DNA from 3 places in the Luteococcus sediminum genome. Region 1 is predicted to be linked to each of the others. Evidence: riboswitches for the same ligand, from Rfam matches in the RefSeq annotation. Region 1 holds a riboswitch; each other region holds the start of a gene.

Region 1 (10,055 bases):
CTCGGTGACGTCGCGCAGCGCCTCGGTGAAGCCCTCGGCGGAGGTGAAGTCGAGCTGGTTGATCGGAGTGCCGTCGGGGCGGAAGAAGACGGTGGCGGACTCCGGACGGGTGGTGACGGTCATCAGCACCTGGCCGGAGCCGTACTCCACCAGCTGCAGCTCCTGGTCCTGCCGGGAACCGGAGATGCGGGCGGCCTGGTCGAAGAGGCCCCCCAGATCATCCAGTGCGTAGTCATCGGGCGAGAAGGGCGCTTGCCGGATGTACTGGATGTCGCTCTCGACGGCCAGCACCTTGCCCTTGGCCCAGCGCCAGGCCACCACCTTGTTGCCCTTCAGGGCGCTGAGGGTGGCCTCGGTGGAGGTGACATCCAGCTTGATCACCGGCAGCCCACCACTGGCCAGGAGCAGCTCGCCGACGGCGCGACGGGCCGCTCCTGGCCGCCTCAGGTCGGGGGCCGGGGTGGGGCTGGGTGTCGGGGCGGCACTGCTGGTGGCGGAACTGCGGCTCGGCGCTGCGCTGCTGCTGACCGGGGCGCTGGGGCTGGGGGCCGTCGGCTGCTGCTGGGAACAGGCGGCCAGCGGGCCGAGGGCGAGAACGACCGCACCGGCGAGCCAACGGTGACTCGCCCGGGGATCTGGTCGCATCGCAGGCACCGGTCAAGACTACCCGTGGGGGTGGGCCAGGGGCCTGCGACCACGGGAGGATCCTGGTGCCACCGCGGTGTGGATGTGCCCCAGCCGAGCGTGCACGCTGTGGGCGAAAGTGGTCCTTGGAGCACACCCGGCCCCGTCGCGGTTCAGTACTGTTCCGAACATGAAGTTTCTCAAGTGGCTGTTCATCCTGCTCGGCATCGCCGCACTCGTGGCCGCTGGTGTCATGCTGACCCGCACCATCTGGGACATGGGCAAGCTGCTCGCGACGGTGCGCAGCTACAACCCCAACACCATCGACCCGACCAGGCTCATCTACTACTCCGTCGGCCTGGCCGGCATCGGTGGACTGCTGCTGGGCTGGGGCATTGGCCTGCCGCTGCGCACCGGCCGCAGCGTGCGCAACCAGTACAAGAACGACCTGGAGGCGCGTGGCATCGTCGTGGACGAGGACCAGCGCCGTGCCGCTGCCGAGCGTGACGTCCAGGTGCGCGACGACCGCATCTGAACCCACCCCGGCGGGCCAGTGCCCCTCCACCAGTCCGACGACCATCGACCCGACAGGAGACCGAGATGGGTTTCTTCGACCTCATCAAGGGAAGCAAGAAGAGTGACATCACCACCGCGCGCAGCGCGCTGGACCAGGCCAATGACCCGGCGGCCGACGACAACGCGATCACCCAGATGATCGAGAAGATCCTCGCCATCGGCATCGATGGCCGCAAGCCCTTCGACTCGGCAGCGCAGGTCGCCGACGACGCGCTGGCCGAGGCTGGCGGCAATGTCGACAAGGCCGTCAACAAGGTGGTGCGCAGCCATGTCACCTCGGGCGCGGCGGCTGGCCTGGCCACCAGTCTGGGCGGCTTCCTGACGATGCCCGTCGCCATCCCGGCCAACCTGTTCGGCTTCTACGTGCAGGCCACCCGCATGACCGCCGCAGTGGCGAAGCTGCGCGGCTACGACATCACCCAGGACAACATCCGTTCGGCCATCCTGCTGACGCTCACCGGCTCCCACGCCGAGGACGTGCTCAACAAGGCCGGTGTCGCCCCGATGAGCGGCAAGATCACCTCGCTGGCGCTGAAGAACCTTCCCCGCCCGGCCATGATGATGGTCAACAAGGCCATCGGTTTCCGCCTGCTCAAGACCATGGGCACCGGTACCCTCGCCAAGCTCGGCAAGGGCGTCCCGGTGATCGGCGGCGCCGTCGGTGGCGTGCTCGACGGCTACATGATGAACCAGATCGGCGAGCAGGCCCTCAAGGAGTTCCCGCGGGCTGCTGCGGCCAGGGCCAACGGCTGAGTCCATCGGCCTCCTCCGGTCGCCACGACCTGCAGTACCCCACACCCATCCACACACCGGCAGGGGCCCCGAACCACACGGTTCGGGGCCCCTGCCGGTTGCGGGGCGCCTTGCCCCGTTGGCGTCACAGAATATTGCGTCCCTGCGCCCAGTCCATCGAGGGGACCTGGCCGGCGAAGTCGCGCAGGAAGTCACCGGAGGCCTCGATGGCACTGGTGCGACCAGCGCGGACGTCGTCCTCCAGGCGGTCGCGCAGCTCGCGCAGGTGCGCCGAGGACTTGGTGGAGTCGAGCAGGGTCGCCTCGATCTGCGAGTGCATCCACACCACCTGCTGCTGGGCGCGGTGGTTCTCCAGCCCTTCGTGCTCGTCCAGCCAGGCCCGGTGGTCCAGCACCGCCTGCCAGACCTCTTCCAGGCCGATGCGCTCCAGCGCGCTGCAGGTGAGCACCGGGACGCGGCGGTCATTGGACTGCTGGGTGACCAGCTTCATTGCGATCGACAGCTCCCGCGCCGTCACCCGCGCCTCGCCGGCATTGTCGCCGTCGGCCTTGTTCACCGCGATCACGTCGGTGATCTCCAGGATGCCGCGCTTGATGCCCTGCAGCTGGTCGCCGGAGCGGGCCAGCTGCAGCATCAGGAAGGTGTCCACCATGCCGCTGACGGCCACCTCCGACTGGCCGACGCCGACGGTCTCGACGATCACCACGTCATAGCCCGCAGCCTCCAGCACCAGCATCGCCTCGCGGGTGGCGCGGGCGACGCCGCCCAGGTGGTTGGCGCTGGGGGAGGGGCGCACGAAGGCCTCGGGGTGCTGGGTCAGCTCGCCCATGCGGGTGCGGTCGCCCAGCACGGAGCCGCCGGTGCGCGAGGAGGACGGGTCGACGGCCAGCACGGCCACCCGGTGGCCCTTCTCGATGAGCATCTGGCCCATGGAGTTCACGAAGGTCGACTTGCCCGCGCCGGGGACGCCGGACAGGCCCACACGGACCGCCTGGGTCGGGGTCTTGGCCAGCTCGGTGAGCAGCTGGCGGGCCAGCGGCCGGTGTGTTGGCAGGCGCGACTCCACCAGGGTGATGGACTGCGCGATCGCACCCCGGTTGCCGGCCAGCACCCCCTCGACCAGGGCGGGGACGTCGAACTTGCGTGCCATCGGACTTCCTTCGTCTCGGGTGTCGGTCAGGGATTGGTCTGGATGTGAAGACGGGCGTCGGGCGGCCCGAGGACTCCTCGGGCCGCCCGACGACGATCAGGCGACGGCCCGATCAGGCATCCATCTGCTCACGCAGTGCCTTGAGCAGGCGCGTGGCAGCATCCGGGATGTTCGTGCCGGGCGGGTAGATGTCGATGGCACCACCCTGGCGCAGCTCCTCGAAGTCACCCTCGGGGATCACGCCGCCGACCACGATCAGGATGTCGGACCGGCCGAGCTTGTCGAGCTCGGCGCGCAGCGCGGGCACCAGCGTCAGGTGTCCGGCTGCCAGCGAGGAGACGCCGACCACGTGCACATCGGCCTCATTGGCCTGGGCAGCAGCCTCCTCGGGGGTCTGGAAGAGCGGGCCCACGTCCACGTCGAAACCGAGGTCGGCGAAGGCCGTGGCGATCACCTTCTGGCCTCGGTCGTGACCGTCCTGGCCCATCTTCGCGATCATGATGCGAGGACGGCGACCCTCGGCCTCCTCGAAGGCCTCGACGGCCTTGCGTGCCTCGTCCATCTGGCTCGAACCCTCCGACTCCTTGGAGTAGACACCGCTGATGGTGCGGATCTGGGCGGTGTAGCGGCCGAAGACCTTCTCCAGCGCGTCCGACAGCTCACCCAGGCTGGCCTGGGCGCGCATGGCGTCGATGGACACCTTGAGCAGGTTGCGCTCGGGATCGGTCGGGTCGGGGTTCTCCGCGGCCCAGGTGACCTTCTCGAGGGCTGCCTGGCAGGCGGCCTCGTCGCGCTCGGCACGCAGCTTCTGCAGCTTGGCGATCTGCTCGGCGCGCACGTGGGCGTTGTCGACCTTGAGGACCTCGAGCGGCTCGGGGTTGTCCAGCTGGTACTTGTTGACGCCCAGCACCGGCTGGCGGCCGGAGTCGATGCGCGCCTGGGCGCGGGCTGCGGCCTCCTCGATGCGCATCTTCGGGATGCCCTGCTCGATGGCCTTGGCCATGCCGCCGGCCTCCTCGACCTCCTGGATCAGCGCCCAGGCCTTCTCTGCGAGCTCCTGGGTGAGCTTCTCCACATAGGCCGAACCGGCCCACGGGTCGATGACGCGCGTGGTGCCCGACTCCTGCTGGATGAACAGCTGGGTGTTGCGGGCGATGCGTGCGCTGAAGTCGGTCGGCAGGGCGATGGCCTCGTCGAGCGCATTGGTGTGCAGCGACTGCGTGTGGCCCTGGGTGGCGGCCATGGCCTCCACACCGGTGCGGATCACATTGTTGTACACGTCCTGCGCGGTCAGCGACCAGCCGGAGGTCTGCGAGTGGGTACGCAGGCTCATCGACTTGGGGTTCTTCGGGTCGAACTGCTTGACCAGGCGGGCCCACAGGATGCGCGCGGCGCGCATCTTGGCGACCTCCATGAAGAAGTTCATGCCGATTGCCCAGAAGAAGCTCAGGCGGGGAGCGAACTGGTCCACGCCCAGACCCACGGACTCGCCGGCGCGGATGTACTCCACGCCATCGGCCAGGGTGTAGGCCATCTCGATGTCGGCCGTCGCGCCGGCCTCCTGCATGTGGTAGCCGGAGATCGAGATCGAGTTGAACTTCGGCATGTTCGCGCTGGTGAAGGCGAAGATGTCGGCGATGATCCGCATCGACGGCAGCGGCGGGTAGATGTAGGTGTTACGAACCATGAACTCCTTGAGGATGTCGTTCTGGATCGTTCCCTGCAGCTGCTCGGGCTTGACGCCCTGCTCCTCGGCCGCCACCACGTAGAGGGCGAGCACCGGCAGCACCGCGCCGTTCATCGTCATGGAGACCGACATCTGGTCGAGCGGGATTCCGTCGAAGAGCTGGCGCATGTCGAGGATCGAGTCGACGGCCACGCCGGCCATGCCCACGTCACCGGTCACCCGCGGGTGGTCGGAGTCGTAGCCGCGGTGGGTGGCGAGGTCGAAGGCGATCGACAGGCCCTTCTGGCCGGCCGCGAGGTTGCGGCGGTAGAAGGCATTGGACTCCTGCGCGGTGGAGAATCCGGCGTACTGGCGGATGGTCCACGGACGCGAGGTGTACATCGTCGCGTACGGGCCGCGCAGGAAGGGCGGCAGGCCGGGCATGGTCTCCAGGAAGTCCATGCCGTCGTAGGCCTTCTCGTCGTAGGACTGCTCGACGGGGATCAGCTCCGGCGTGGTCCAGCGCTCCACGGACTCGGAGACCTCGGCCAGCAGCTTGTCGAACTGCTCGGCGGCGTCGGCCGGGATGGCCTGGGTGCCGAGCTCGACGGAGTCGAAACGGATCTGTTCGGGCTGGTTGCTCACTTGGAGGCTCCCAACGTCTCGAGGATGGTGCCGAGGGTGGCGACGACGTCCTTGCCCATGGCAATGGTGTCGTCGATGACGCCCTCGGCCTGTGCGGCGTCGTCACCCAGTTCCTTCAGGTTGCCGGCGAGCATCACCGTGGTGGCTCCGGCCTCCTTCAGGGCCTTGGCGACGGGCAGGCCCAGGTCTGCATAGACCTTGGCGCTGGAGCACAGGCAGGCGATGGTGCTGCCCGACTCCTTGAAGGCCGCCACGATCTGGTCCACGTCGGTTCCCTCCGCCTGGGGGGTCGTCAGACCCGCCACGTGGAAGAAGTTCGACGCGAAGCCCTCGCGGGCGCCGAAGTCACGACGGGTCCCCAAGCAGGCCAGGAAGACCTTGGCGTCAGGGTTGTCGATCGCGGCGTCACGCAGGCCCTCGAAGACCTCCGAGTCACGGTGCCACTCGATGCCGGCACGTGCGGGGGCCTCGGGGCGAGGCGTGAACTTGATCGCGGACTCGGTGTGGTTCGGGAACTCCGAGACACCGGTGATCGGCTGCTTGCGGGTGGCCAGGCGCTTGGTGCGCTCGGCGATGACCGGCTCCAGCTCCTTCATCGCGAGACCGTCGACGACGGCCTTCGCCATGCCACCGGCTGCCTCGATGGTGCCCAGCACCTTCCAGGCGGCCTCGGCGAGCTTGGTGGTCAGCGTCTCGACGTACCAGGAGCCGCCGGCCGGGTCGTTGACGCGGCCGATGTTGGACTCCTCCGCCAGCACGATCTGGGTGTTGCGGGCGATGCGGCGGCTGAAGTCACCGGGCAGGCCCCAGGCGGTGTCGAAGGGCAACACGGTGATCGCCTCGGCGCCACCGATGGCGGCACCGAAGGTGCTGATCGTGCCGCGCAGCATGTTGACATAGGGGTCGTCACGGGTGATCTCGCGCCACGAGGTGACCGCCTGCTGGCGGGCGCCGCGCTTGGCCTCCGTCACGCCGAAGGCCTCGCCGATGCGCGACCAGCAGGTGCGCAGCGCACGCAGGCGGGCGATGGTGGCGAACTGGTCGGTGGTGGCCGAGACACGGAAGTTGATCGTCTCGAAGGCCTCGTCGACGCTGACGCCCTGGCTGGCCAGGGCGCGGACGTACTCGACGCCGGTGGCCAGCGCATAGGCCAGCTCGTGGACGTCACCGGCGCCGGCGTTGTGCCAGATGGTGGAGTCGACCACGATCGCGCGGCTCTTGGGCATGCCCTCGAGGCGCTTGACCCAACCGGCCAGCTTCGACAGGTCGGGGGTGCCACCGTTGAGGGCGGCCAGGCCGATCGGGTCGAGGCCCAGGTTCAGGCTGAGGTGGTCCTTGGGCTTGTCGCTGCCCTCGTAGACGCCCAGCAGGGCCTCGGCGGCGGCCTCCTGGTCGGTGCGGCTGGAGACCTCGACCTTGACCAGTTCCAGCATCACGTCGGCCAGGTCGTCGGTCAGGTCCTTGGCGGCGATGGCGTCGGGGTCCAGGCGCAGCCACAGGCTGGTGACACCGCGCTCCAGGTCGGCCAGCACGGCCTTGCGGGTGTACTCCGCATTGCCGTCCTCGTGGAGGGCGCGCACGTCCCAGGCATCCATGTCGCCGTTGCGGACGGTGGTGCCACGCGTGAAGGGAGCGACGCCGGGAGCGCCGAGCTTCTCGGGTGCGTCGGCCAGGGTGTAGATCGGCTCGATCTCGATGCCGTCCACCAGGCTGGTGCGCAGGCGCGAGACCGACTGCTCGCCACTGAGTTGCTTGTCTTCGGGTCGCCCGCGGTTGAGGACCTTGGCGACAGCTGCCTGCCACTGGTCCATGTCCGGCTTCGCGAAGTCGCCGGCGAGCTTCAGCTCACCAGCGCCGACGCGGGCGTCCGGCTCGATCGTTGTCATGGGACTCCTGCTCCGATGAGGGTGTCGTCGCCCGTGCGGACGACCTGACGTTGTGCTCCTCGGCCTGTGACGCCTCGCACCTGGCTGGTGCGGTGCCCGCTGGCAGGTCTTCGGACTCATGGGCCTCTCACTCCCGGAGGAGTGCCTTCCTCGGCCACCGCTTCCCAGGCCAGGCCCAGTGCTTGACGTCAGGTCCGCGATCACTCGCGGGCCCGACGGGTGGCGTCGTTCCCATTCACCGCTGCGGGACAGTTCCGGAATTCCACCGGATTCCCTCTTGCGACGACCTGCCGGAGCAGGCCGAACCAGCACTCCCAGACTAGCCGGGGCAAGGTCTGCGCGGGCAAGAGGGGTCCATGATTTCTGGATGTGGTCGAACCACAGGTCCCAATTTGTGAAATTGATCACGAGGCGGTGACCAACCCAGATGCCGGACGGCCCCGGTTCCCGCGAGGGGGACCGGGGCCGTTCGTCGCGCCGGGCAGTGGCTCAGGCGACGTAGGGCGTCAGGGCTGCGGCCAGCCGGGGCAGGGCCTCCTCGACATAGCCCTTGGCCTTGCCGCGGATCGGCTTGTAGACCTTGGCCAGGGCGGCATTGTCGGGCGAGGACGCCTTGGCGTCGGCGAGGGCCAGCAGCGCGTCGGCCACCTCGGAGGAGCGGCTCGACAGGTAGCTGCCGAAGTCCTGGTCGCCCTTGGCCTCCCAGTAGGGGGCCAGGGCAGCGGCGATCTCGGGCAGCATCGCGTCGGTGGCCTTGGGGACGATGCCCTCCTTCATCTTCTTCGCGCTCGCGAAGGCGGTCTTGAGGGCCATGCCGCCCAGGCCGCTCTTCGACTCGACCTCCTGGTCGATCACGGTGGACAGCGACTGCACCACCTGGGGTCGCTTGGCGGGGTCCAGCAGGGAATCGGTGAAGCTCATGGCAAGCCTTTCGCTCGGTCTGTGGCCGGGCTGGAGCCCTGGGGCCACGGGCGGACAGGTGCATTCTTGCAGCTGGAGCCGTGACGAGGCGCCCCGCGACCCCCCGCCTGATCGCCCGGATCAGGCGGGCGAGAGCTCGACGAAACGCACGTCGCCAGCCAGCAGGTCCACCACGGCCAGCCGGTTCACCAGGCTGCGTCCCTGCCCCAGCAGCAGCTTGACCGTCTCGGCCGCCTGCCAGGCTCCTGCGAGGGCCGGGGTGGCGCCCATGATGTCCAGCGGCTCCGGTGCCTCGGTGGGGTGTGGCACCACCTGCTCCCACTGCACCTGGCCGGGGGCGAAGACGCTGAGCACCGCCGTCCAGGCATCGATGGCCGCCCACACCCAGGGCACCCCCGCGGCACGGCAGGCCTGCGAGATGGCCTGGCGCGAAGCGGCCCGGTCGGTGCAGTCGACCACCACGTCATGGCCTGCCACCAGTTCCACGTCCTCGGCGGTGAGCCGGTGGGCCAGGGCAGTCACCTCGGCGCCGGGGGAGAGGCGTCGCATCCGCTCGGCCGCCAGCTCCACCTTGGAGCCACCGAGCTGGTCGGCGGTGAACAGGGTCTGGCGGTTCAGGTTGGAGGCCTCCACCACGTCGTCGTCGAGCAGCGTCAGGTGCCCGATCCCCGAAGCGGTCAGCGCCGGGATCGCTCCGGCGCCCAGGCCTCCGCAGCCCACGACGAGCACACGGGCCTCGGCCAGCCGCTGCTGGCCCTCTGTGCCGATGATCCGCCGCTGGCGGTTCCACTGTCCCTCGAGCGTCATCTCAGCACTCACCGAGCCCGACCCACTCGGTGCTGCCGTCGGTGAACTGCTGGTGCTTCCACACCGGAACCCGCACCTTGATCCGGTCGACCAGCGCCCCGCAGGCGGCGAAGGCCTCGGCTCGGTGGGCGCTGGCGCAGGCGGCGACCAGGGCGACGTCGCCCACCACCAGGTCGCCGACGCGGTGCTCTGCCCAGGCAGTCACGCCGAACTCCTGCTCCACCTCGCGCACCACGGCCTCGAGGGCCTTGGCCGCGTCGGGGTGCGCGCTGTAGGCGAGTGCGGTGACGCCCCGCCCGTGGTCGTGGTCGCGCACCACCCCCTCGAAGAGGACGCAGGCACCGTCCTTGGAACCGGTGACGCCGGCCCGCGCGGCGTCGACGTCCAGTGGAGTCGTGCTGACTGCTGCATGCATGGGTGCGAGCCTACTGTGCATGGTGAGATTCCACGGAGTGGGCCGTAGAATGTCGGGCATGACCTCCGCAGCGCTCGTCGACCGCTTCGGTCGCACGGCACGGGACCTGCGACTGTCGGTGACCGACGTGTGCAACCTGCGCTGCACCTACTGCCTGCCCGAGACCGGCATCAGCTGGTTGCCGCGCACCACGATCCTGACCGCCGACGAGCTGGTGCGACTGGCCCACGTCGGCATCGAGCACTGCGGCATCACCAAGATCAGGCTGACCGGGGGCGAACCGCTCACCCGGCCCGACCTGGCCGAGGTCGTGCGCGGCATCGCCCTCGCCCACCCCGAGACCGAGATCGCCCTGACCACCAATGCCGTCGGGCTGGCCGAGCGGGCCGAGGAACTGGCCATGGCAGGCCTGCACCGGGTGAACATCTCGCTCGACACCGTGCACGCCGAGACCTTCCGCCGGATGACCCGCCGTGACGGCCTGGACCGCGTCCTGGACGGGATCCGTGCCGCCGTCGCCGCCGGGCTGGGGCCGGTCAAGATCAACTCCGTGCTGATGGCGGGCGTCAACGACCACCAGCTGCTCGACCTGCTCGACTTCTGCCTCGACCA
Region 2 (10,055 bases), on a different contig from region 1:
CAGCACCATCTCTCCCCAGATCGGCGGCGTGCTGGTGCGCGGCCAGAAGGGCACCGCCAAGTCCACGGCGGTGCGCGCGCTGGCCGAGGTGCTGCCCCGCATCGAGGTCTTCGACGGCGACCGTTTCTCCATCGACCCCGACGACGCACAGGCCACCTCGCCCGACGGCCCCTTCGACGCCACCAGTCCCCGCCACGAGCGTCCGGTGCGGCTGGTGGAGCTGCCCGTCGGCGCCACCGAGGACCGCGTGCTGGGATCGCTGCACCTGCAGAGCGCACTCTCGGCCGGCGAGGTGAGCTACGAACCCGGCCTGCTGGCCCGGGCGCACCGCGGCATCCTCTACGTCGACGAGGTGAACCTGCTGCACGACCACCTGGTCGACCTGCTGCTGGATGCCGCCGCGATGGGCCGCTCCACCGTGGAGCGCGACGGCATCTCGGTGAGCCACCAGGCCCGTTTCGTGCTGATCGGCACCATGAACCCGGAGGAGGGGGAGCTGCGCCCGCAGCTGCTGGACCGCTTCGGGCTCACCGTCGAGGTGGCCGCCCCTACCGACCATGCCGCCCGCGCCGCCGTCGTGCGCCGCCGGATGGCCTTCGACGCCGACCCGTCGGGCTTCATCGCCGCCCACGCCGCCGACGATGCCGCGTTGAGCGAGCGCATCGCCCGGGCCCAGCAGCAGCTCGGCTCGGTGCGGCTCGGTGATGCCGCCCTGTTGAAGATCGCCGAGGTGTGCGCGGCCTTCGAGGTGGACGGGCTGCGCGCCGACATCGTCACCGCCCGCACGGCGATCGCCCACGCCGCCTGGAGCGGCCGCGAGGCCGTCACCCGCGAGGACATCCGGCAGGCCGCCCTGCTCGCCCTGCCGCACCGTCGCCGTCGCAATCCCTTCGACGCGCCCGGCATGGACGAGGAGCTGCTCGACCGGATCCTCGGCGACGACGATCTGCCGCCCGACGAGCCCGAACCGGGACCCGAGGGTGGCCCGGACCCCGAGGACGGCCCCGAGCCTGAGGGTGCCCCTGATCCCGAGGACGACTCCGACGAGACCCCGCAGGGGGATGGTCAGGGAAAAGCGCCTGAGGGCGGCTCCGCCGAGCCGCCCGAGAGCCCCGCTGACCCTTCGGACTCCGCTGACCCTTCAGACTGCGCCGACTCGCAGGCCCCGGAGCAGGACCTGCCGATGTTGCCACCCGCCGGCGCTGAGCAGCCCGGCCAGGTGGTGAAGGCCGCCACCCCGTCGCCCCGCCCCCGCACCTTCACCGTGCGCGGCCTGGGGGCCGGGGCCGCGGGCAAGCGTTCACGGGCGATCACCTCGAGCGGGCGACGGGTGGGTGCCCGCCTGCCCGAGAGCGGGCCGGGGTCGCTGCACCTGTTGGAGACCCTGCGGGCCGCGGCCGGCAACCAGACCGGGCGGGAGCGCCCCGACGGCCGGGTGCGGATCGCCTTGGAGGACCTGCGCCTGGCCGTGCGCGAGGGCCGCGAGGCGAACCTGGTGCTCTTCTGCGTCGATGCGTCGGGGTCGATGGCCGCCCGCAAGCGTATGGTGCAGGTGAAGACCGCGATCCTGTCGCTGCTGCTGGACGCCTACCGGCGCCGCGACAAGGTGGGGCTGGTCACCTTCCGGGGCAGGTCCGCCGAGCTGGTGCTGCCGCCCACCGGATCGATCGACATCGCCGCCGCCCGCCTGGACGAGATCCCCGCCGGGGGCAGGACGCCGCTGGCCGAGGGCCTGATGGAGGCGGCGCGGGTGATCCGCCGCGAGCACCTGCGCGACCCGCTGCTGCGCCCCCTGCTGGTGGTGGTCACCGACGGCCGGGCGACGGCCGGGCCGGGGGCCGTCGAGCGCTCCCGCCAGGTGGCGGACTTCGTGGCGGGCATGGGGATCACGACGGTGGTGATCGACGGCGAACAGGGCCCCCTGCGGATGGGGTTGGCCCGCACCCTGGCCGAGCACCTGGGCGCCGAGCACGTGCCGGTCGACGAGGTGACCGCCGACGGCCTGACCTCGACGGTGCAGCGCAACCGAGCGGTGGCCTGACGGCCCCTTTCCACCCGGCACCGCAAAGATCTCGGAAGATCCGGCCCCTTGAGGGGACCAGATCTTCCGAAATCTCTTGGGTGTCGCCCCGGCCCGGAACCTCAGCGTGACCGGACGGGGTCGTCGGGGCCCATCACCGAACGCACCAGCAGCGAGATCACCCCGTACAGGATGGTGGCGGCGACGATGCAGCCGAGGATCCACCAGCCCAGCGGCCAACGTCCCGAGGTCAGGGCGATCAGCAGGGCCATCGAGACGGCATAGAGCCAGTTGGTCACCACCTGCTGGCGGCTGGTCTGCGCCGAGGGTGCCAGCCCCAGCCACTGCAGGAGTCGGACCGGGGCACTGGGCTGCTCGTTCATGGCTCGACCCTAGCCGTCACAGGTCCTGCACCGACCCCGCCCACGAGGCGAAGAATTCGTCATGGAAGCATGTGGACTGACCGGGACGCGGAAGCCAGCGAACATCTGGCACGGTCCCGCCACTGTGAGCACCACCGGCACTGTGATGCCGGTTGCGAAGTCAGGAACGCCCCCGGTCGACGGCCACTGGACAACAGGCGAGAGACCTGGAGGAGCCCCACATGCAACGAACCCATCTGGTTGGCGCCGGAGTCGGCCCCGGCGACCCACAACTGGTCACCCTGGCGGCGGCCACCGCACTGCAGCAGGCCGATGTCGTGCTGGTGCCGGCCACCGAGAAGTCGGGTGACGGACCCGGCCGCGCCGAGCAGATCGTGCGGGCCGTCGCCCCCGCCGCCCGCATCGAACGCATCGGCTTCGCCATGCGCGAGCAGGGCCGCAGCGCCCGACGACAGGAGTCCTGGCAGGCCGCCGCCGAGGCCGCGCTTACCCACTTCGCCGACGGCCTCACCACCATCGCGATGGCCACCATCGGCGACCCGGCCGTCTACTCCACCTTCAGCTACCTGGCGGGCACCGTCCGGGCGGCGTTGCCCGCGGTGGAGGTCTCCTGGATTCCCGGCATCACGGCGATGCAGGCGCTTGCCGCAGCCTCGGGCACCCCGCTGGTCGAGGGCAATGAGGTGCTGGCGCTCGCCCCCGCCACCCTCGGCGCCGAGGGCCTTGGGCCGGTGCTCGATGCCGCCGACTCGGTCTGCGTCTACAAGGGCGGACGCCAGCTCGGCATGGTCCGCGAAGCCCTTGCCGAGCGCGGGCGCGACGGGATCGTCGGCAGCGAGGTGAGCCTGCCCGAAGAGCACCTGGCGTCGCTCGACGACCTCGACCAGGACACCCGCACCGGCTACTTCTCGGCGGTGCTCAGCACCCCGAGCCGCACCAGCATCGGAGGATCGCTGTGAGTACTGGAAATCCCACGGGAAGGGTGGTCTTCGTCGGGGCTGGCCCGGGTGCCGCCGACCTGATCACGGTGCGCGGCGCGCGCGTCATCGCCGAGGCCGACGTCATCATCTGGGCCTCCTCGCTGGTCCACCCCGACGTGGTCGCCGACCACAAGCCGGGCGCCGAGCTGGTCGACTCCGCCTCGCTGCCGCTGGAGGCGCTGGAGCCCTACTACCTGCGCGCCCGCGACGGCCAGCTGATCGCCCGCGTGCACACCGGCGACCCGTCGATCTACGGCGCCACCGCGGAGCAGCGGGCGCTGTGCGAGCGCCTCGGCGTCGCCCACGAGACCATCCCCGGCGTCAGCGCCTTCTCTGCCGCCGCGGCGCGGATGGACGTCGAGATCACGCTGCCGCAGGTGGCGCAGTCGCTGGTCCTCACCCGGCTGGAGGGCGGCCGCACCCCGATGCCGCCCAAGGAGACGGTGCGCGGCTTCGCCCAGCACGGCGCCACCATGGCGCTCTACCTCTCGGCGGCGCGCAACAAGGTGCTGCAGGAGGAGCTGCTGGCCGGCGGTTATGCGCCCGAGACGCCCTGCATCATCGGCCATCAGGTCACCTGGCCCGACGAGGTGATGCTGCGCTGCGAGCTGCGGGATCTCTCGGCCACCATGAAGGAGCGCCACCTGTGGAAGCACACGGTGGTGCTCGTCGGCCCCGCCCTGGCCGCCGCCACTCCCGAGTACCGCTCGCACCTCTACCACCCGGGCTTCCGGCACGAGTTCCGCGCCGCCGATCCCGAAGCCCAGAAGGAATTGCGGGAGAAGGGGGCAGTCCAGTGAGCACCCCCATCCGCGTCCACGGCTTCATCGGCGACGTGACCCCGGCGATGCTCGACGAGGCCTCCCGCGCCGACTTCGTCGTGGGTGGGGACCGCCACCTCGACGCGCTCGGCGTCGACCAGCCGCGACGGATCCGGCTGGGGGCGCTGTCTGCGGCCGTCGAACGGATCGTCGCCGCCGGCCCCGAGGCCCGCATCATGGTGGTCGCCTCCGGGGACCCGGGCTGGTTCGGCATCGTGCGCCGGCTGCGCGAGGCCGGGCTGCCGCTGCGGGTGCTGCCGGCCCCGACGAGCATCTCGCTGGCCTTCGCCACGGTCGGGATCCCCTGGGACGACGCCGAGGTGGTCAGCATCCACGGCCGCCCGCTCGAACCAGCGCTGGCGGTCTGCCGCGCCTGGGGGAAGGTGGCGGTGATGACCGGCCCCGACCAGGGGATCGTCGAGCTCGCCACGCAGCTGGCCGACCTCGACCGCGAGTTCTGGCTGTGCGAACGGCTCGGGGAGGACGACGAGCGCGTCCGCCTCCTCGACGCCGCCCAGGCGATGGCGCTGACCGACCTCGTCAACCCGAATGTGGTGCTGGTCGTCGATCCGCAGCTGGCCAGCACCGTCGGATGGCACCAGGGGGCACCGCGCCCCGCGGGGCCGCCGCCGCGGGTGAGCGACGAGGCGGCCCGCATCTTCTGCCGCACCCTGCCCGGCCGCGGCGACGTGGTGCGGGTCCGGGGCCCCATCAGCCGCGAGGTGGCGGCGCTGGCCCGCTACAACGGCGCGGCCGTCATCGAGGTCGAGGAGCAGTGATGAGGGACTGGAAGAGTGCACGCATCGCCCAGGTGACCAACAGCCCCGCCGCACGCCGGCTCGCCGATGCCATCGACACGGCCCTGGGCGGGGAGACGATCCGCCTGGACGGCCCGGCCGCCGAGTGCCTGCCGCGGGCCTGGGCCGAGGCGGACATGGTCGTCTCGCACCTGGCGCTCGGCGCCACCACCCGGCTGCTCGCGCCACTGCTGGCCGACAAGCACACTGACCCGGGGGTGGTCGTCGTCGACGCCGCCGGACGCTTCGCCGTGCCGCTGGTCGGCGGGCACGTCGGGGGAGCCAATGCGCTGGCCACGGCGATCGCTGAGGCGCTGGGCGGCACGCCGGTGCTCACCACCGCCACCGACGCGCTGGGCGTGCAGGCGCTGGACACCATCGGCTGGCACCACGACGGGGACCTGGCGACGGTCACCCGCGCGATCCTCGACGGCGAGCCGGTGCTGCTCGACCGGGGGCTGGGCTGGCCGGTGCCGCAGATCGCCCCCAATGTCACCGAGCAGGCCGCCGGTCCCGTCGCGCGCATCCGGGTCACCGACAGCTCCGGGCCCGCCCCCGGCGAGCTGCCGACCGTGACCCTGCACCCTCGCTCCCTGGTGGTGGGGATGGGCTGCAACAAGGGCACCGGCGTGGAGCAGCTGCGCGAGCTCCTCGACGCAACCCTCGCCGGGGCGGGCCTGCACCCGGCGAGTGTCTCGGCCGTCGTCACCCACGAGGTGAAGGCGGGCGAGTTGGGCCTGGTGCAGCTGTGCCACCAGTTCGGCATCCCGCTGCTGTGGCACTGCGCCGAGGAGCTGGCCGCCCAGCCGGTGCCGAATCCGTCGCAGACCGTGCAGGGGCATGTCGGCACGCCGTCGGTGGCCGAGGCGGCGGTGCTGGCCCACGGCGCCGACCTGGTGATCGGCAAGCAGAAGTCGACCGATGCCACCTGTGCCGTGGGGCGGCTGCCGGTACGGGGCGTGCTGCACGTGGTCGGGCTCGGCCCGGGCGCGCGCGACCTGCTCACCCCACGGGCCCGCAGCGTGGTGCAGCAGGCCAACCTGGTCGTGGGCTACGGACCCTATGTGCGGCAGGTGCGCGACCTCGTCGCCCCCGGTGCGCGGCTGCACGCCTCGAAGATGGGCACCGAGGCCGAACGCACCGCGCTGGCCATCGAGGCCGCCCGTCGCGGCGAGCGGGTGGCGCTGGTCTGCAGCGGCGATCCCGCGATCTATGCGATGGCCTCGCCCGTGCTGGAGCAGGGCACCGACGGCATCGACGTCGAGGTGGTGCCCGGGGTGACCGCCGAGCTGGCCGCCTCCGCGATCCTGGGTGCCCCGCTGGGCCACGACCACGCCACCATCTCGTTGTCCGACCTGCACACCGAATGGCCGGTGATCGAGCGGCGGCTGCAGGCCGCCGCCCAGGGCGATTTCGTCGTCACCCTCTACAACCCGCGCTCGAAGAAGCGACGCATGCACCTGCCGCGGGCCCTGGAGATCCTGGGTGCCCACCGGCCGCCGTCGACGCCGGTCGCGGTGGTGCAGCAGGCCACCCGGCAGCGGCAGAAGGTGATCACCTCCACGCTGGCCGACTTCCAGCCAGAGTGGGTGGACATGAATTCGCTGGTGGTCGTCGGAGCCTCCAGCACCCGCTTCGTCGACAGCGGCTCGGGCCAGCGGATCGTCACGCCGCGCGACTACACGTGGATGCCTGCGACGGAAGGGGGACGGCCGTGAAGCCCGCCCTGGTGATCGCCGCCCACGGCACCCGGCACGGCGCGGGGGTCGAGCAGTGCCACGAGCTGCTCGACCGGGTCCGCCGGCAGCTTCCCCAGACCACCGTCGAGATGGGCTATGTGGAGCTGGTGGAGCCCTCGATCGACCAGGTGGTGGACGGGCTCTCGGCCACCCACGAGCCCGTCGTCGTCGCCCCGCTGATGCTCGGCACCGGCGCCCATGTGCGCCGCGACATCCCGCAGGCTGCCCGCCAGGGCACGCTGCGCCTGGGCAGGCGGGCCGTCGTCGCCGAGCACCTGTCGCCGCACAACCGGCTGGTGGAGCTGCTGCACGTGCGGATTGACGAGGCCCGACGTGATCCAGCTCGTGGCCAGTGGACGGTCCAGGAGACGACGGTGGTGCTCGCCGGTCGCGGATCGGCCGTCGCCCGCGCCAATGACGACCACCAGCGACTGGCCGCCCGGGTGGGTGGGCGCGGCTATGCCCGGGTGCTGGGCTGCTTCGTGCAGGTGGCCGATCCCGACGTCACCAGCGCCCTCCACCAGGCCCTGGACGGTGGGGCGCGCCGCATCGTCGTCGCCCCGCACCTGCTCTTCGAGGGCCGCGTCAACGGCTTCCTGCACCGCGACGTGGTGGCCTGGACCGCCACCCATCCCGAGGTGGAGGTGCGGATTGCCGACGTCCTCGGACCCTGCGACGAACTGGCCGAGGTGCTCGTCCAGCGCTACCGCGAAGCACTCGACTACTGACCACCAGGAGATCCCCGTGCAGTACGACTACATCACCGACGGCTCCTCGATCTACGACAGGAGCTTCGCGATCATCCGGGCCGAGGCCCACCTCGACCGGCTCCCCGACGACCTGGCGCCGGTCGCCGCACGCATGGTGCACGCCACCGGCCAGCCCGACATCGTCGACGACCTGGGCTGGAGCGACGGCCTGGTCACCGCCGCCCGTGCTGCCCTGCTGGCCGGGGCGCCGGTGCTGTGCGACTCGACGATGGTGGCCACCGGCATCACCCGTTCGCGCCTGCCGCGGGAGAACCAGGTGGTCTGCCTGCTGCAGGAGCCGGCCACCGTCCGACGCGCCACCGAGAAGGGCATCACCAAGACGATGGCGGCGGTGGAGCTCTGGGCCGAGCGCCCCCTGATGGCCTCCCGCCACCTGCTCGACGGGGCCGTGGTGGCAATCGGCAATGCCCCCACCGCCCTGTTCCGCCTGCTGGAGGTGGTGCGCGAGACCGGAGTGCGGCCCGCCGCCGTGGTCGGCTGTCCGGTGGGCTTCGTCGGGGCCGCCGAGTCCAAACAGGCCCTGGCAGGCAATGACCTCGGGCTGGACTACCTCACCCTGCACGGGCGACGCGGCGGCTCGGCCGTCACCGTGGCGGCGGTCAACGCGCTCGCCTCCTGTGACGAGCGCGGCAACCGGTCGATGCTTCGGCTCTAGGGTCGCCCAGCACCCGGTTGATGGCCTCCACCCCGCCGACGGACCTGAGTCGCTGCACCACGCACACACCAGGGGCTCGGGGCACACGTTGGAACGTGTGCCCCGTGTTTCCTGCGTGTGCCCCGTGCTGCGTGCGTGTGCCCCGTGTTTCCTGCGTGTGCGGCAGCGGGCAGCCAGCTTCCGGCTGCTCACCTACCGGTGGGTTCACTGGCCCTCCCCAGCACCCAGTCGACGGCCTGCTCGACCTTGTTGACGGTCTCCACCCCGTCGGTGGGCCGAGGCCGCTGCACCACCACACAGGGAATCCCGAGTTCGTGGGCCGCCTCCATCTTCGGGCGGGTGAAGCTGCCGCCGGAGTTCTTGGTGACCAGCACGTCGCTGCGGTGCTCGCGCAGGATCTCCAGCTCGCCGTCCAGCGTGTAGGGGCCGCGGCTGGTGATCACCTGCCAGGCATCGGGGACGGCCATGTCGGGTTCGCGCACCATCCGCGCCAGCACCGCAAGCTCCCCCAAGGCGGGCAGGTAGCGCTCCAGCTCCTGGCGGCCGACGGTGACGAAGGGGCGCGATCCCAGGCTGGCGGCAAGCTCGGCCGCCTGCTCGTGGCTCCCGGCCAGATGCCAGCCGTCCTCGGCGGGCCAGGCAGGGCGTTCCAACCGCAGCAGCGGGATGCGTCGCCCGTCGGGCAGCGGGGTGGCGCAGGCCTCGGCAGCATTGCGGCTCATCCCCTCCGCAAAAGGATGCGTGGCGTCGACCACCACGTCGAAGTCGGCCAGCGCCGCCCGCAGCCCGTCGACCCCGCCGAAGCCACCGATCCGCACCGCCCCGACGGGCAGCTTCGGCTCCGGCAGGCGGCCAGCCAGTGAGCTGGTGATGTCGATCCCGGCTTCCACCAGGGCAGCGGCCAATGCCCGACCCTCGCTGGTGCCGCCGAGCAGCAGCACCCTCACAGCACGTCCCCGCGCGAGTCGGGGGCACGCAGCAGGAACATGTCCATCACCCAGCCGTCGGTCTCGCGCGCCGTTTCACGTGCAACCTTCGCCCGCGGCACCACCTCGCGGACCCGGCCCGAGAGTGACTGTTCTCCTTCGGAGCCCAGGTTCGCCGACCACCACAGCTGCCAGTCGGCCAGCCCCGGCGAGGAGGCCAGGTCGTCCAGCGTGTGCGGCAGGGTGAGCATCACCACCAGGTTGCGCTGACCAGCCTCGATGTCCTCGAAGAGCTTGCGGGCCGTCGTGATGTGCACCGGTTCGCCGACCCGGTGCAGCACCACCCTGTGCCGTGCCGCCAGCACCTGCGGCGCGCTCACGCCGGGCAGCACGTCCCATGTGCAGCCCGTCTGCTCCTCGATGCGCCCGGCCAGGCGCACCAGCGAGTCGAAGAGCGAGGAGTCGCCCCAGGCGAGGATGGCGACGGTGCGCGCCTCGGGCGCCTCACGCCGCAGCGCCGCCAGGATGCGCTCCACCCGCGCGGCGTGCCAGTCGGCGACGGCCTTGCGGTACTGCGCCCCCGACGACTCGGACGGGCCGCGACGGTCCCGGGGCGGATCGGACACCCGGACGACGGGCACGCCGTGATCCTTGGCGATCCGGCGGCGCACCACCATCTGCTCGTCGCGCTCCCGGCCGGCGTGGGCACCGTCGGTGGCCGACTTGTCGAAGACCACCACCACGTCGCAGCCGCGCAGCGCCGCCGAGACCTCCGGCGTCACGTGCTGCGGGCCCATGCCGATGCCCAGGATCCGCAGCCTCTGCAGTGCTGTGGCGTGCTCGCTCATTCGTCGTCCTCCAGGTCGCCCTCCACCTCAAGGTAGACCTGCTGCAACTGCTGCATCAGTTCCGGGTCGGGCTGCTCCCACAGGCCCCGCTCGGCGGCCTCGTGGAGCCGCTCGAC
Region 3 (10,055 bases), on a different contig from region 1:
CCACCTGCAGTCGGGTGTTCACCTCGAGGAAGCTGATCAGGCCGTCCTGGCCCACCAGGAACTCGCAGGTGCCGGCGCCGACATAGCCGGCCTCCTTGAGGATGGCCTTGGAGGAGGAGTACAGGCGCTCCACCTGCTCGTCGCTCAGGAAGGGGGCGGGGGCCTCCTCGACGAGCTTCTGGTGGCGGCGCTGCAGCGAACAGTCGCGGGTGGAGACCACCACGACATTGCCGTGCTGGTCGGCCAGGCACTGGGTCTCGACGTGGCGCGGCTTGTCGAGGTAGCGCTCGACGAAGCACTCGCCACGGCCGAAGGCGGTGACGGCCTCGCGGGTGGCGGAGTCGAACTGCTCGGCCACCTCCTCCATGGTGCGGGCAACCTTCAGGCCGCGGCCACCGCCACCGAAGGCGGCCTTGATGGCGATCGGGAGGCCGTGCTCCTCGGCGAAGGCGATCACCTCGTCGGCGTCCTTGACCGGGTCGGGGGTGCCGGGGACCAGCGGGGCACCCACCTTGAGGGCGATGTGGCGGGCCTGGACCTTGTCGCCGAGCGACTCGATGGCCTTCGGCGGCGGGCCGATCCAGATCAGCCCGGCGTCGATGACGGCCTGGGCGAAGTCGGCATTCTCGGCCAGGAAGCCGTAGCCCGGGTGGATCGCGTCAGCGCCACTGTTGGCAGCAATCGTGAGGATCTTGTTGATGTCGAGGTAGGTCTCGGCGGGCGTCGCACCGTTCAGGGCGAAGGCCTCGTCGGCGAGCGTGACGAAAAGGGCGTCCGCGTCGCTGTCCGCGTAGATGGCAACGCTGCCGATTCCGGCATCGGCTGCCGCGCGGATCACTCGGACGGCGATCTCGCCGCGGTTCGCCACGAGCACCTTGGTGATCTGGTTTCCCACTGTTCCTCCTTGAACGGGCCACGGTCCTGGCCTTCCAGATCGGAGTCTAGGGCCTCAGGCCCTGCTTCGGCAGCCCGTGCGCCTGCCCAACCACGATGCGGAACGCGGATCGCGCCTCTCGTGCCGGGCCGCCCACACCCTCATGGATGCCCGGGTCCGCCGGTTGCTGCGCCACTAGGCTGGCGCCATGCCCACACCGGACTTCATCCTCGAACTTCGCAAGCACGTCGGACACAGCCTGCTGTGGCTGCCCGGCACCACGGCCGTCGTGCTGCGGCCCGGTCCGCGCGGCGAGCAGGTGCTGTGCGTACAGCGTAGTGACGACGGCAGCTGGACCCCCATCTGCGGGATCGTGGAGCCGGGGGAGGACCCCCACCTGGCGGCCGTCCGCGAGGCCCAGGAGGAGGCCGGCGTCGAGATCGAGATCGAGCGGCTGGTGTGGATGAGCCCCACCGGACGCATGCAGTACGACAATGGCGACCAGAACGACTACCTGGACCACACCTTCCGTGCCCGCTGGGTCAGCGGAGAGCCGGCCGTCGGCGACGATGAGTCGGTGGCGGTCGGATGGTTCGACGTCGACCAGCTGCCCAGCCCGATGAGCCAGACCCAGCAGCGCCGCATCCGCATCGCCGTCCTCAACCCCAATGACGTCGTGCTGGGCGTGGACGCCGCCGCGAAGCTCTTGGGCGAGGACTGAGGCGGTGGCAGGACTGCCCGACGCTGCCTGGACCGACATCGACCTGGACCGTCCCGGCGCCGCCGATGAGCTGCGTCGCCTGGCCGCCGAGCTGAAGGTCGCGCCCCAGGTCGTCGCCGACGCCCTGGACGGTGTGCAGCGGCCCCGGGTGACCCGCCACCACGGGCACCTGTTCGTGCACGTCCACGTCCTGTCGTTGGCGCAGGAGGCCGGTGAGGACCATGACTCGCGGCTGAGGACGGCACCCGTCTCGGCGCTGGTCCTTCCCGACCACCTGGTGACCGTGCACCGCGCCTCCCAGTTCCCGATGGACCGGGTGGTGGAGCACTGGCAGGAGGACATCGAGGCCGGCAGCCGCGACGTGGCAGCACTGCTGCACGGCCTGCTGGACGAGGTGGTCGACGGGCACGCCGACCTGCTGCAGGACCTGGAGGACCAGGCCGAGGCGCTGGAGGACGACCTGTTCGGTGACCGGGGCCGCGCCGGCGGGATGCAGCAGGTCACCTACCGGCTGCGCAAGGAGGTGGTGCAGACCCGCCGCGCGGTGCTGCCGATGCGCGACGTGGTGGCGGCCCTGTTGCGCAGCGAGGACGACGGCTTCGTCGTACCCCGCAGCCTCCAGGGCCGCTACCAGGACCTGGCAGACCTGGCCCAGCACGACGCCGAGCGCACCGGGGGGCTACGCGAGATCGTCAACAGCATCTTCGAGACCAACCTGTCGCTGCAGGATGCCCGACGCAACATCGTGATGAAGAAGCTCGCCGGCTGGGCGGCCGTCATCGCCGTCCCCACCGCGGTGACGGGCTGGTTCGGCCAGAACATCCCCTTCCCCGGCTTCTCCAGTCCCTGGGGGCTGGCGGCCTCCACCACGCTCGTGGTGCTGGGCACGCTGGCGCTCTACCTGGTGCTGCGCCGCCGCGACTGGATCTGAGTCGTTGGGACCGGACCTGGGTCGTCGGGACTGGACCTGGGTCGTCGGGACCGGACCTGAGCGGCGACGGCGCCCGCCTCAGCGCGAGAAGCTCAGCCGGTTGACGGCGCTGCCGTGGTCCAGAGCTTCGGTGAGCGTGACGCAGCGCAGCCCGCGCTCGGCGAAGCCGGTGAGCACCTCGTCGAGCAGCCGCGGCTTGTCGACGCCGGTGACGGCCTCCTCGCGCGCCAGGTCGGACGCATCGGCGGCGCCGTCATGGGCCAGCAGGATGGCGCCGGGGCGGGCATCGGACATCGCCTTGGCGACGCGGTGTTCGTGGCTGACGTCCTTCCAGTCCCAGGTGGTGCCCGACCACAGCACCGTGCGCATGCCCAGTCGCCCGGCCATCACGCGGGTCAGCGGACTCTGCGCGCCGTGCGGGGGACGGAACCAGTCCACCCGGCTGCCCAGCACGTCGGTGAGCTCACCGCGCCCCCGCTGCAGCCAGTCGAAGGCCTGGCGGGGAGCCATGCTGCGCACCTTGCGGTGGTCCAGGCCGTGCAGGCCGATCTCGTGGCCAACCGCGGCCAGCTCCCGCACCAGACCGGGATCGCGCTTGACGCGGGTGCCCAGGACGAAGAAGACCGCCTTGGCGTCGTGCGTGGCCAACACCTCGGCCAGCGCGTCGGTGGTGCCCGGCAGGGGACCGTCGTCGAAGGTGACGACCAGCTCCGGGCGCTCGGTGCGGATGCTGGCAATGGAACCGACGGCGGGGCCGGCTGCGGCCTCCAGCGGGCCACGGACCAGCTGCTTGACGCGGGACGAGGTGGTCATCGGGAGCTCTCCTTGCGGTGGGCGGACTGTGGGCGAAGGTCGTCGGGGATCGGCGCCAGGCGCTCGCGCCAGCCACCGTCACGCACGTATTCCTGGTAGCGCAGGCCGGCAGCGGCCAGCACCATGCCGGCGCCACGGGCCGCGGCGCGGCTGCCGCGGGCCTGGTGGGTGAGGTCGTGGCGGGCGCGTCCCAGCAGCGACCGTCCGCCCCCGGCGACCATTCGGCCCAGGCCACCGGCCAGCAGCTTCGGACGGGCCAACCGGTCCCCGGCCAGCATCAGCGTCAGTACGCCGTGGGTGTTGCCGTGGCTCAGCGAGCGCAGCAGCACCCACTGGCGGGTCATCCGGTCGGTGGTCACCAGGTCCACCACGACCGCCTCGGGGCAGGCGACGATGCGCCCACCGGCGGCGACGATCTGGCGGGTGAGCAGCGTGTCCTCGCCACCACCCATCCCCAGGCCGGTGGAGAAGCGCCGCGCGCCCAGCTGGTGCAGGTCGAGCAGCAGGTTGCCGCAGGCCGCGGCCGGCAGCTCCCGCCTCGACTCCCAGCGGCGGCGGGTGAAGAAACCCCCGGCGTGGATCCACGGGTCCACCTCACCGGGGTAGCGGGTGTCGACGAAACCGGCGACGGCGGCCGGCCGGCTGGCCAGCCAGCAGTCAAGCATCAGCTGCAGCCATCCCGGCCCGGGACGGCCGTCGTCGTCGAGGAAGAGCAGCACGTCGCTGCCCCCCTCGACCCCGTCCTGGCGGCCGGCCGAGGACTGGGCCTCGTCGAGCGCACGATTGCGCGCCGCCGCGATCCCGGGGGTCGGCTCCACCACGAACCGCACCCGGTCCAGTCCCATCGCCTCCACGGCATCACGTCCACTGCCGGCCGGGTCGTTGTCCACCACCAGCACCTCGCCGCTCCACGGCGCCTGTAGCGCGGAAAGCTGCTGGTGCAGCATTTCGACGGTCTGGACGATCTGTTCGGGCCGGTGGAAGGTGAGCACGCCGATGGTGGCGTGCAGGCTCTGCTGGGTCTCGTGCATCGTCCAAGAATATGGCTTCGTCCCACCCGTCCAGTAGCGTGGCCGGGTCGTCGACAGGGGAATCCGGTGCAAGTCCGGAGCTGACCCGCAACCGTCACGGAGCTGCGCTCCCGAGCCGGAATGCCTGCCCTCGACCGGACTCACCAGAACCGTCGAGGCTGCGGAAGGAGACCCGATGCCGGCGCGCGCTGTCACCCCGCACGATGTCCTGTCACGGGGGCAGGGTGCCGTGCTCGACGCACCCCCGGTGCGGAAGCTCGGCCGGCTCGTGCACCCGATGGCCTGGTGGGCCTGGGCGATCGGCGCGGCCGTGGCGGTGAGCCTGGTGACCAATCCGCTGCTGGTGCTGCTGGTGGTCACGACGGTGTGGATCGTGGTGCTGGAGCGCCGCACCGCCGCCCCCTGGGCCCGCTCGGCCGGCGTCTACCTGTGGCTGGCGCTGGTGGTGATCGGCCTGCGGATGTTCTTCCAAGTGGTGATGGGCGTCAACCGCAGCGGCCAGGTGCTGTTCACCCTGCCCAGCCTGCAGCTGCCCGGCTGGGCCGCCGGGATCCGCCTGGGCGGTGAGGTCACCCTCGACGCCCTGCTGTTCACCCTCTACGACTCGCTGCGGCTGGCCGGCATCCTGCTGTGCGTCGGCGCCGCCAACTCGCTGGCCAATCCGCGGCGTGCCCTGCGCGCCGTGCCACCCGCCTTGTACCAGCTCAGCGTCGCGCTGGTGGTGGCCCTCAGCGTCGCACCCCAGCTGGTGGAGAGCATCCAGCGGGTGCGACGGGCCCGTCGCCTGCGCGGGGGTCGGTCCACTGGCTGGCGGGCGGTGCGCGAGGTGGTCGCGCCAGTGCTGGAGGACGCCATCGACCGTTCCCTGCAGCTGGCCGCGGGCATGGAGTCGCGCGGCTACGGACGCACCCACAGCGGCCAGCCCGTGGGCCGCGGCACCACCGTCGCCCTGCTCGGCTCGCTGGTGCTGGTCACCCTCGGCACCTTCCTGCTGCTCGGCGTGCCCAACTCCTCGCCGTGGTCATGGCTGGCGCTGGGCTGCGGGGGAGTGCTGGCCTGGCTGGGGATCCGTGTCTCGGGTCGTCGGCTGGCCGTCACCCGCTACCGCCCCGACCCGTGGCAGCGACCCGAGTGGACGCTGTGCGCAGCGGCGGTGGTTGCCGTCATCAGCAGTGCCGTCCTGGTGCGGCTGTCCCCGCAGATGGTGCTGCCCAGTCCCTCGCCGCCGTCCTGGCCGGGGCTCGACGTGCGCGTGCTGCCGCTGCTGCTGGCCGTCGCGGCACCCCTGTTCTGCACGCCCCGACCGCCCGCCGGGGAACTGTGATGTGTGTGAGGAGATGTCCATGATCGACTTCCGCGAGGTCGGCTTCCGGCATTCCGGGGCCGAGCGTCCGGTGCTGGACGGGGTGAGCCTCACCATCGAGGAGGGCGACCTGTGCCTGGTGGTGGGCCGCACCGGCACCGGCAAGTCCACCCTGCTGGGCGCCATCAACGGCCTGGTGCCACACTTCACCGGTGGCCACCTGTCCGGCGAGGTGAGCGTCGCCGGGCGCTCCACCCGCACCCACCGGCCGCGCGAGATGGCGGAGCTGGTCGGCTTCGTCGCCCAGGACCCGTTGGCGGGCTTCGTCACCGACCGCGTCGAGGACGAGGTGGCCTATGGCATGGAACAGCTCGGCCTCTCGCCGCTGGCGATGCGCAAGCGCGTCGAGGAGACCCTCGACCTCATGGGCATCGCCGACCTGCGCCGCCGCGCACTCACCGAGCTCTCCGGCGGCCAGCAACAACGGGTCGCCATCGCCGCCGTGCTCGCGGCCCAGCCCCGGGTGGTCGTCCTCGACGAGCCCACCAGCGCGCTGGACCCCACCGCCGCGCAGGACGTGCTGGCCTCCATCACCACCCTGGTGCACGAGGTGGGCCTGACCGTCGTGCTGGCCGAGCACCGCATCGAGCGCGTCATGCACGCCGCCGACCAGGTGTTGTGGCTGCCGGGCGACGGCAGCGCCGTGCTGGGTGATCCGGCCGAGGTCTTCGCCCGCTGCGATGTGGTACCGCCGCTGAGTGCACTGGCCCGCGAGATGGATTGGCCCGAGGTACCCACCAGCGTGCGCGATGCCCGTCGCAGGGTGCGTCGTGAGCAGGTCACGCTGCGTGCGCCCGAGGCCGAGGGGCCGAGCACCGTGGTGGCAGGGCCGGTGGTGGCCCGCACCGACAAGCTGCGGGTCAGCTACGGCGAGGTGCTGGCCGTCGACGACATCACCATCGCCCTCCACCCCGGCACCGTCACCGCGCTGATGGGGCGCAATGGCTCGGGCAAGTCCTCGCTGCTGTGGGCGCTGCAGGGGGCACTCGACTGCTCCGGCCTCGTCGAGGTGGACGGCATCGACCCGCGACGGGTGGCGCCCGCCCGGGCCCGCGAAGCGGTCAGCCTGGTGCCGCAGACCGCCGCCGACCTGCTCTACCTGCCCACCGTCGCCCAGGAGTGTGCCCAGGCAGACCGGGAGACTGGTTCTCCGGCCGGCACCACCGCCGGGCTGCTCGATGAACTGGGCGCCTGCCTCGACCCCGAACGCCACCCGCGCGACCTCTCCGAGGGACAGCGGCTGGCCCTGGTGCTCGCCATTCAGCTGGTCGCGCGCCCGACCGTCGTGCTGCTCGACGAGCCCACCCGCGGTCTGGACTACCGGATGAAGGAGGAGCTGGCCCAGATCCTGGCCCGGCTCGCCGCCCAGGGCAGCTGCATCGTGGTGAGCACCCATGATGTCGAGTTCGCCGCCAGGGCCAGTGACCGCACCCTGGTGATGGCCGAGGGTGAGGTGGTGGCCGACGGCCCCACCCGCGAGGTGTGCACCAGTTCGCCGGTCTTCGCGCCGCAGGTGAGCAAGGTCTTCCACCCCGAGGACGTGCTCACCGTCGCCGAGGTGGGATGTCGCCGTGGCTGAACGGGATCCCGGGCGACGAGGCCGTCGCCCCTCGGTGCTGAAGGTCTCGCTGCCCTCGGCGCTGGCCCTGGGCGTCGCGGCCGCCATGTCACTGCTGGCCTTCTGCTGGCCGCTGCTGTGGACGCCGCGCAGAGGACCCGGTTCCGACATGGCCGGCGGCCAGACCCCGCTGGTCTTCGCGCTGGTGCTGCCGGTGGTGATCGCGGTGGTGATGACGCAGCTGGGCCACGACGACATGGACGTGAAGGCGCTCGCGCTGCTCGGGGTGCTGACGGCCGTGGGGGCGGGGCTTCGTCCTCTCGGCACCGGCACCGCCGGCATGGAGCTCATCTTCTTCCTGATGATTCTCGCCGCCCGGGTCTTCGGTCCCGGTTTCGGTTTCGTCCTGGGCACCACGACCCTGTTCTGCTCTGCGCTGCTCACCAGCGGCATGGGGCCCTGGCTGCCCTTCCAGATGCTGGCCGCGGGCTTCGTCGGGCTCGGAGCAGGACTTCTGCCGAGGCTTCGGGGCCGTGCGGAGGTGGCGATGCTCGGCCTGTACGGCGTGCTGAGCGGTTTCGTCTACGGCTGGCTGATGGACCTTGCCTTCTGGCCCTTCGCGCTGGGCAATGCCTCGGCCCTGTCCTTCGACCCGACGATCGGCCCCTGGGCCAATCTGCACCGCTTCGTGCTGTTCAATGCCGCCACCTCGATGGGCTGGAACCTGGGCCGGGCACTGACCAACCTGGTGCTGATCCTGGTGCTGGGCCCGTCGGTGCTCAGGATCCTGCGTCGGGCCTCCCGCCGGGCCAACTTCGAGTAGTAGGCATACCGTTCAATGAAGATCTCCGGGTCTGATGCTCCTACCTGGTGTCAAGCGGCTTTGAGCCATTCGCGGTAGTTGTGGGCCAGCGTGTCGTCACGGCGTTTGCCGAGTTCGAGGTCGGAGATACGGGCGGGCCAAACGTTGAAGTGTTGGGCGGCGGTGGTGAGGGTGAGGTTCTTGGCTTGGCGGGTGGGGCGCAGGTCGGTGTAGTTCGGGATCTGGCAGTGGCCGGTCAGGGCGCGGACTACTTCTCGGACGAGTGCCCGTTTGAGGGAGCGGTAGACGGCTGCGAGTGTCCAGCCGGCGTCGAGGTGCTTGTCGCGGTAGCCGCGGGTGCGTTGGTCGTGGCTCATGCGGACCTTGATGGCTTGGTGCAGCGCCCAGTTGGCTTGTCGGTCGCCGCCGCGGGACAGGCGGTGGCGTTGGGTCTTGCCTGAGGAGACGGGGATGGGGCTGGTGCCGCAGAGCGCTGCGAAGGAGGCGGGGCTGCGCAGCCGGTCGGGGTTGTCTCCGGCGGTGGTCAGCAGGACTGCTGCCAAGGCTGGGCCGATGCCGTGGATGGCGCGCAGGCCGGGGTTCTTGGCGGTGGTGTGGGTGTCGAGTTGGGTGTCGAGGTCGTCGATCTCGGCGCGCAGGAATAGGTGGCGGCGCGCCAGGCTGCGCAGGGCTCTCAGGGTGGTGGCGTCGGCGAGGTTGTGGACCTGGTCGGGTCGGCTGGCGGCGAGGAGGTCTACGAGCTTGTCGCGGCCGGTTTCGCGGTATTTGTCGCGTAGTGCGGGGCTGGCGTTGACCAGCAGTGAGCCGATCTGGCGCCAGCAGGCCTGGAGGGATTTGGTGGCGCCGCGGCGGGTGATGACCAGGGCGCGTAGGGGTTCGATGGTGTCGTGCTTGGGGTGGGTGGTGGCTTCTCCGGACAAGACGCAGCGGGCGGCGCGGTAAGCGTCGAGGCGGTCGGTCTTGCCCTGTTTGCGGCGATCGGCGGGGCGGGTGCGGTTGACCTCGACGACCTGGATGCCGTTGCGGCGCAGGGCGGCGGTGATCCCGACGCCGTAGCTCGAGGTGCCCTCGATGCCGACCGCGGCGACAGGTCCGTGGTTGGCCAGCCAGGCGACGGCTCTGCGGTAGCCGACGGTGGTGGTGGCGAACTCGTGATCGGCGACTTCCAAACCAGTAGCAGTGATCACCGCGATGTGGATGGTGTCCTTGTGGGAGTCGATCCCGGCGACATGGTCGCCGGGGTTTGTCATCATGGTCATGGCCCGTTCCTGATCGTTGGTGTGGGTCAGGTGGCGGCCGTCTCGGTCAGACAGGACATACACCGGACTCGCGATCAGGCTCGTATTAGGTCATGGCCGGGCGGTCGTCACCCAGGCCTTGGAGAGCCGGACTGATCAGTTTGTCGGTAGCCCAGCAGGGCACCAGTCAGAGGCAGGGTCACGACTCCCCAAGGCTCTTACCATCATGTATGTCAGGTCAGGGGTCGTGAAGGTAGCTTTGTCCATGTCGAGGTCTTTGGCGATGGCTGTGTAGGAACTTCCATCATCCAAGGACCTCGATCCCTGTCACCACCCGGGGCCCGCTACCGAACTACACCCTCATCTGTGAAGAGCCTCGAATCGTTGCCTGAAGAACTCCGATTCTCCGCGCTACGCAAGGGCATTCTCCCGGCACGCTCACCCAACCCACCTCATCGGTGGATCGAGGCTTACGTTGCAACCTGCGTCCCGTTGGCGACACCGATGTGGGTACGTCGGCGACCCAAGGGGCTTGACCACCTCTGGCCTGAACCGATCTAGCCTTCGCGCTGCTGGTCTTCCGCCAAATCTCCCGCTTCGATGTCAGCTGCAGTCTGCTTCGTCGGCTTGATGTCCGCGCCGCCGGTTGCCATTGAGTCTTCGCTGGACTCTGCTGACTGGGTCCGAGCGTGGTCCATCATCT

Evidence for each region. A riboswitch is a leader RNA that binds a small molecule or an ion and turns the genes downstream of it on or off. The one in region 1 is predicted to bind cobalamin.
Region 2: another riboswitch for cobalamin. It lies ahead of cobI (precorrin-2 C(20)-methyltransferase); the one in region 1 lies ahead of mutA (methylmalonyl-CoA mutase small subunit).
Region 3: another riboswitch for cobalamin. It lies ahead of ACYVKA_RS01640 (CbiQ family ECF transporter T component); the one in region 1 lies ahead of mutA (methylmalonyl-CoA mutase small subunit).

What each region holds. Positions count from the first base shown of each region.
Region 1 covers NZ_BAAGQL010000013.1:279,293-289,347, reverse strand. The annotation lists gene ACYVKA_RS08225 (hypothetical protein) at 1-654, opposite strand, end outside; gene ACYVKA_RS08220 (hypothetical protein) at 815-1,159, shown strand; gene ACYVKA_RS08215 (EcsC family protein) at 1,225-1,953, shown strand; gene meaB (methylmalonyl Co-A mutase-associated GTPase MeaB) at 2,078-3,103, opposite strand; gene scpA (methylmalonyl-CoA mutase) at 3,216-5,414, opposite strand; gene mutA (methylmalonyl-CoA mutase small subunit) at 5,411-7,300, opposite strand; cobalamin riboswitch at 7,385-7,625, opposite strand; gene ACYVKA_RS08195 (DUF6918 family protein) at 7,790-8,221, opposite strand; gene ACYVKA_RS08190 (HesA/MoeB/ThiF family protein) at 8,342-9,028, opposite strand; gene ACYVKA_RS08185 (molybdenum cofactor biosynthesis protein MoaE) at 9,030-9,443, opposite strand; gene moaA (GTP 3',8-cyclase MoaA) at 9,502-10,055, shown strand, end outside.
Region 2 covers NZ_BAAGQL010000009.1:41,165-51,219, reverse strand. The annotation lists gene ACYVKA_RS05950 (VWA domain-containing protein) at 1-2,041, shown strand, start outside; gene ACYVKA_RS05945 (hypothetical protein) at 2,143-2,403, opposite strand; cobalamin riboswitch at 2,469-2,593, shown strand; gene cobI (precorrin-2 C(20)-methyltransferase) at 2,625-3,362, shown strand; gene cobM (precorrin-4 C(11)-methyltransferase) at 3,353-4,183, shown strand; gene cbiE (precorrin-6y C5,15-methyltransferase (decarboxylating) subunit CbiE) at 4,180-4,983, shown strand; gene cobJ (precorrin-3B C(17)-methyltransferase) at 4,980-6,719, shown strand; gene ACYVKA_RS05920 (sirohydrochlorin chelatase) at 6,716-7,468, shown strand; gene ACYVKA_RS05915 (precorrin-8X methylmutase) at 7,485-8,165, shown strand; gene ACYVKA_RS05910 (cobalt-precorrin-6A reductase) at 8,354-9,112, opposite strand; gene ACYVKA_RS05905 (SAM-dependent methyltransferase) at 9,109-9,939, opposite strand; gene cobN (cobaltochelatase subunit CobN) at 9,936-10,055, opposite strand, start outside.
Region 3 covers NZ_BAAGQL010000004.1:73,361-83,415, reverse strand. The annotation lists gene ACYVKA_RS01665 (acetyl/propionyl/methylcrotonyl-CoA carboxylase subunit alpha) at 1-895, opposite strand, end outside; gene ACYVKA_RS01660 (NUDIX hydrolase) at 1,083-1,595, shown strand; gene ACYVKA_RS01655 (magnesium transporter CorA family protein) at 1,600-2,526, shown strand; gene ACYVKA_RS01650 (polysaccharide deacetylase family protein) at 2,605-3,339, opposite strand; gene ACYVKA_RS01645 (glycosyltransferase family 2 protein) at 3,336-4,370, opposite strand; cobalamin riboswitch at 4,388-4,516, shown strand; gene ACYVKA_RS01640 (CbiQ family ECF transporter T component) at 4,546-5,694, shown strand; gene ACYVKA_RS01635 (ABC transporter ATP-binding protein) at 5,708-7,312, shown strand; gene ACYVKA_RS01630 (ECF transporter S component) at 7,305-8,114, shown strand; gene ACYVKA_RS01625 (IS110 family RNA-guided transposase) at 8,165-9,373, opposite strand; gene ACYVKA_RS01620 (DUF4209 domain-containing protein) at 9,910-10,055, opposite strand, start outside.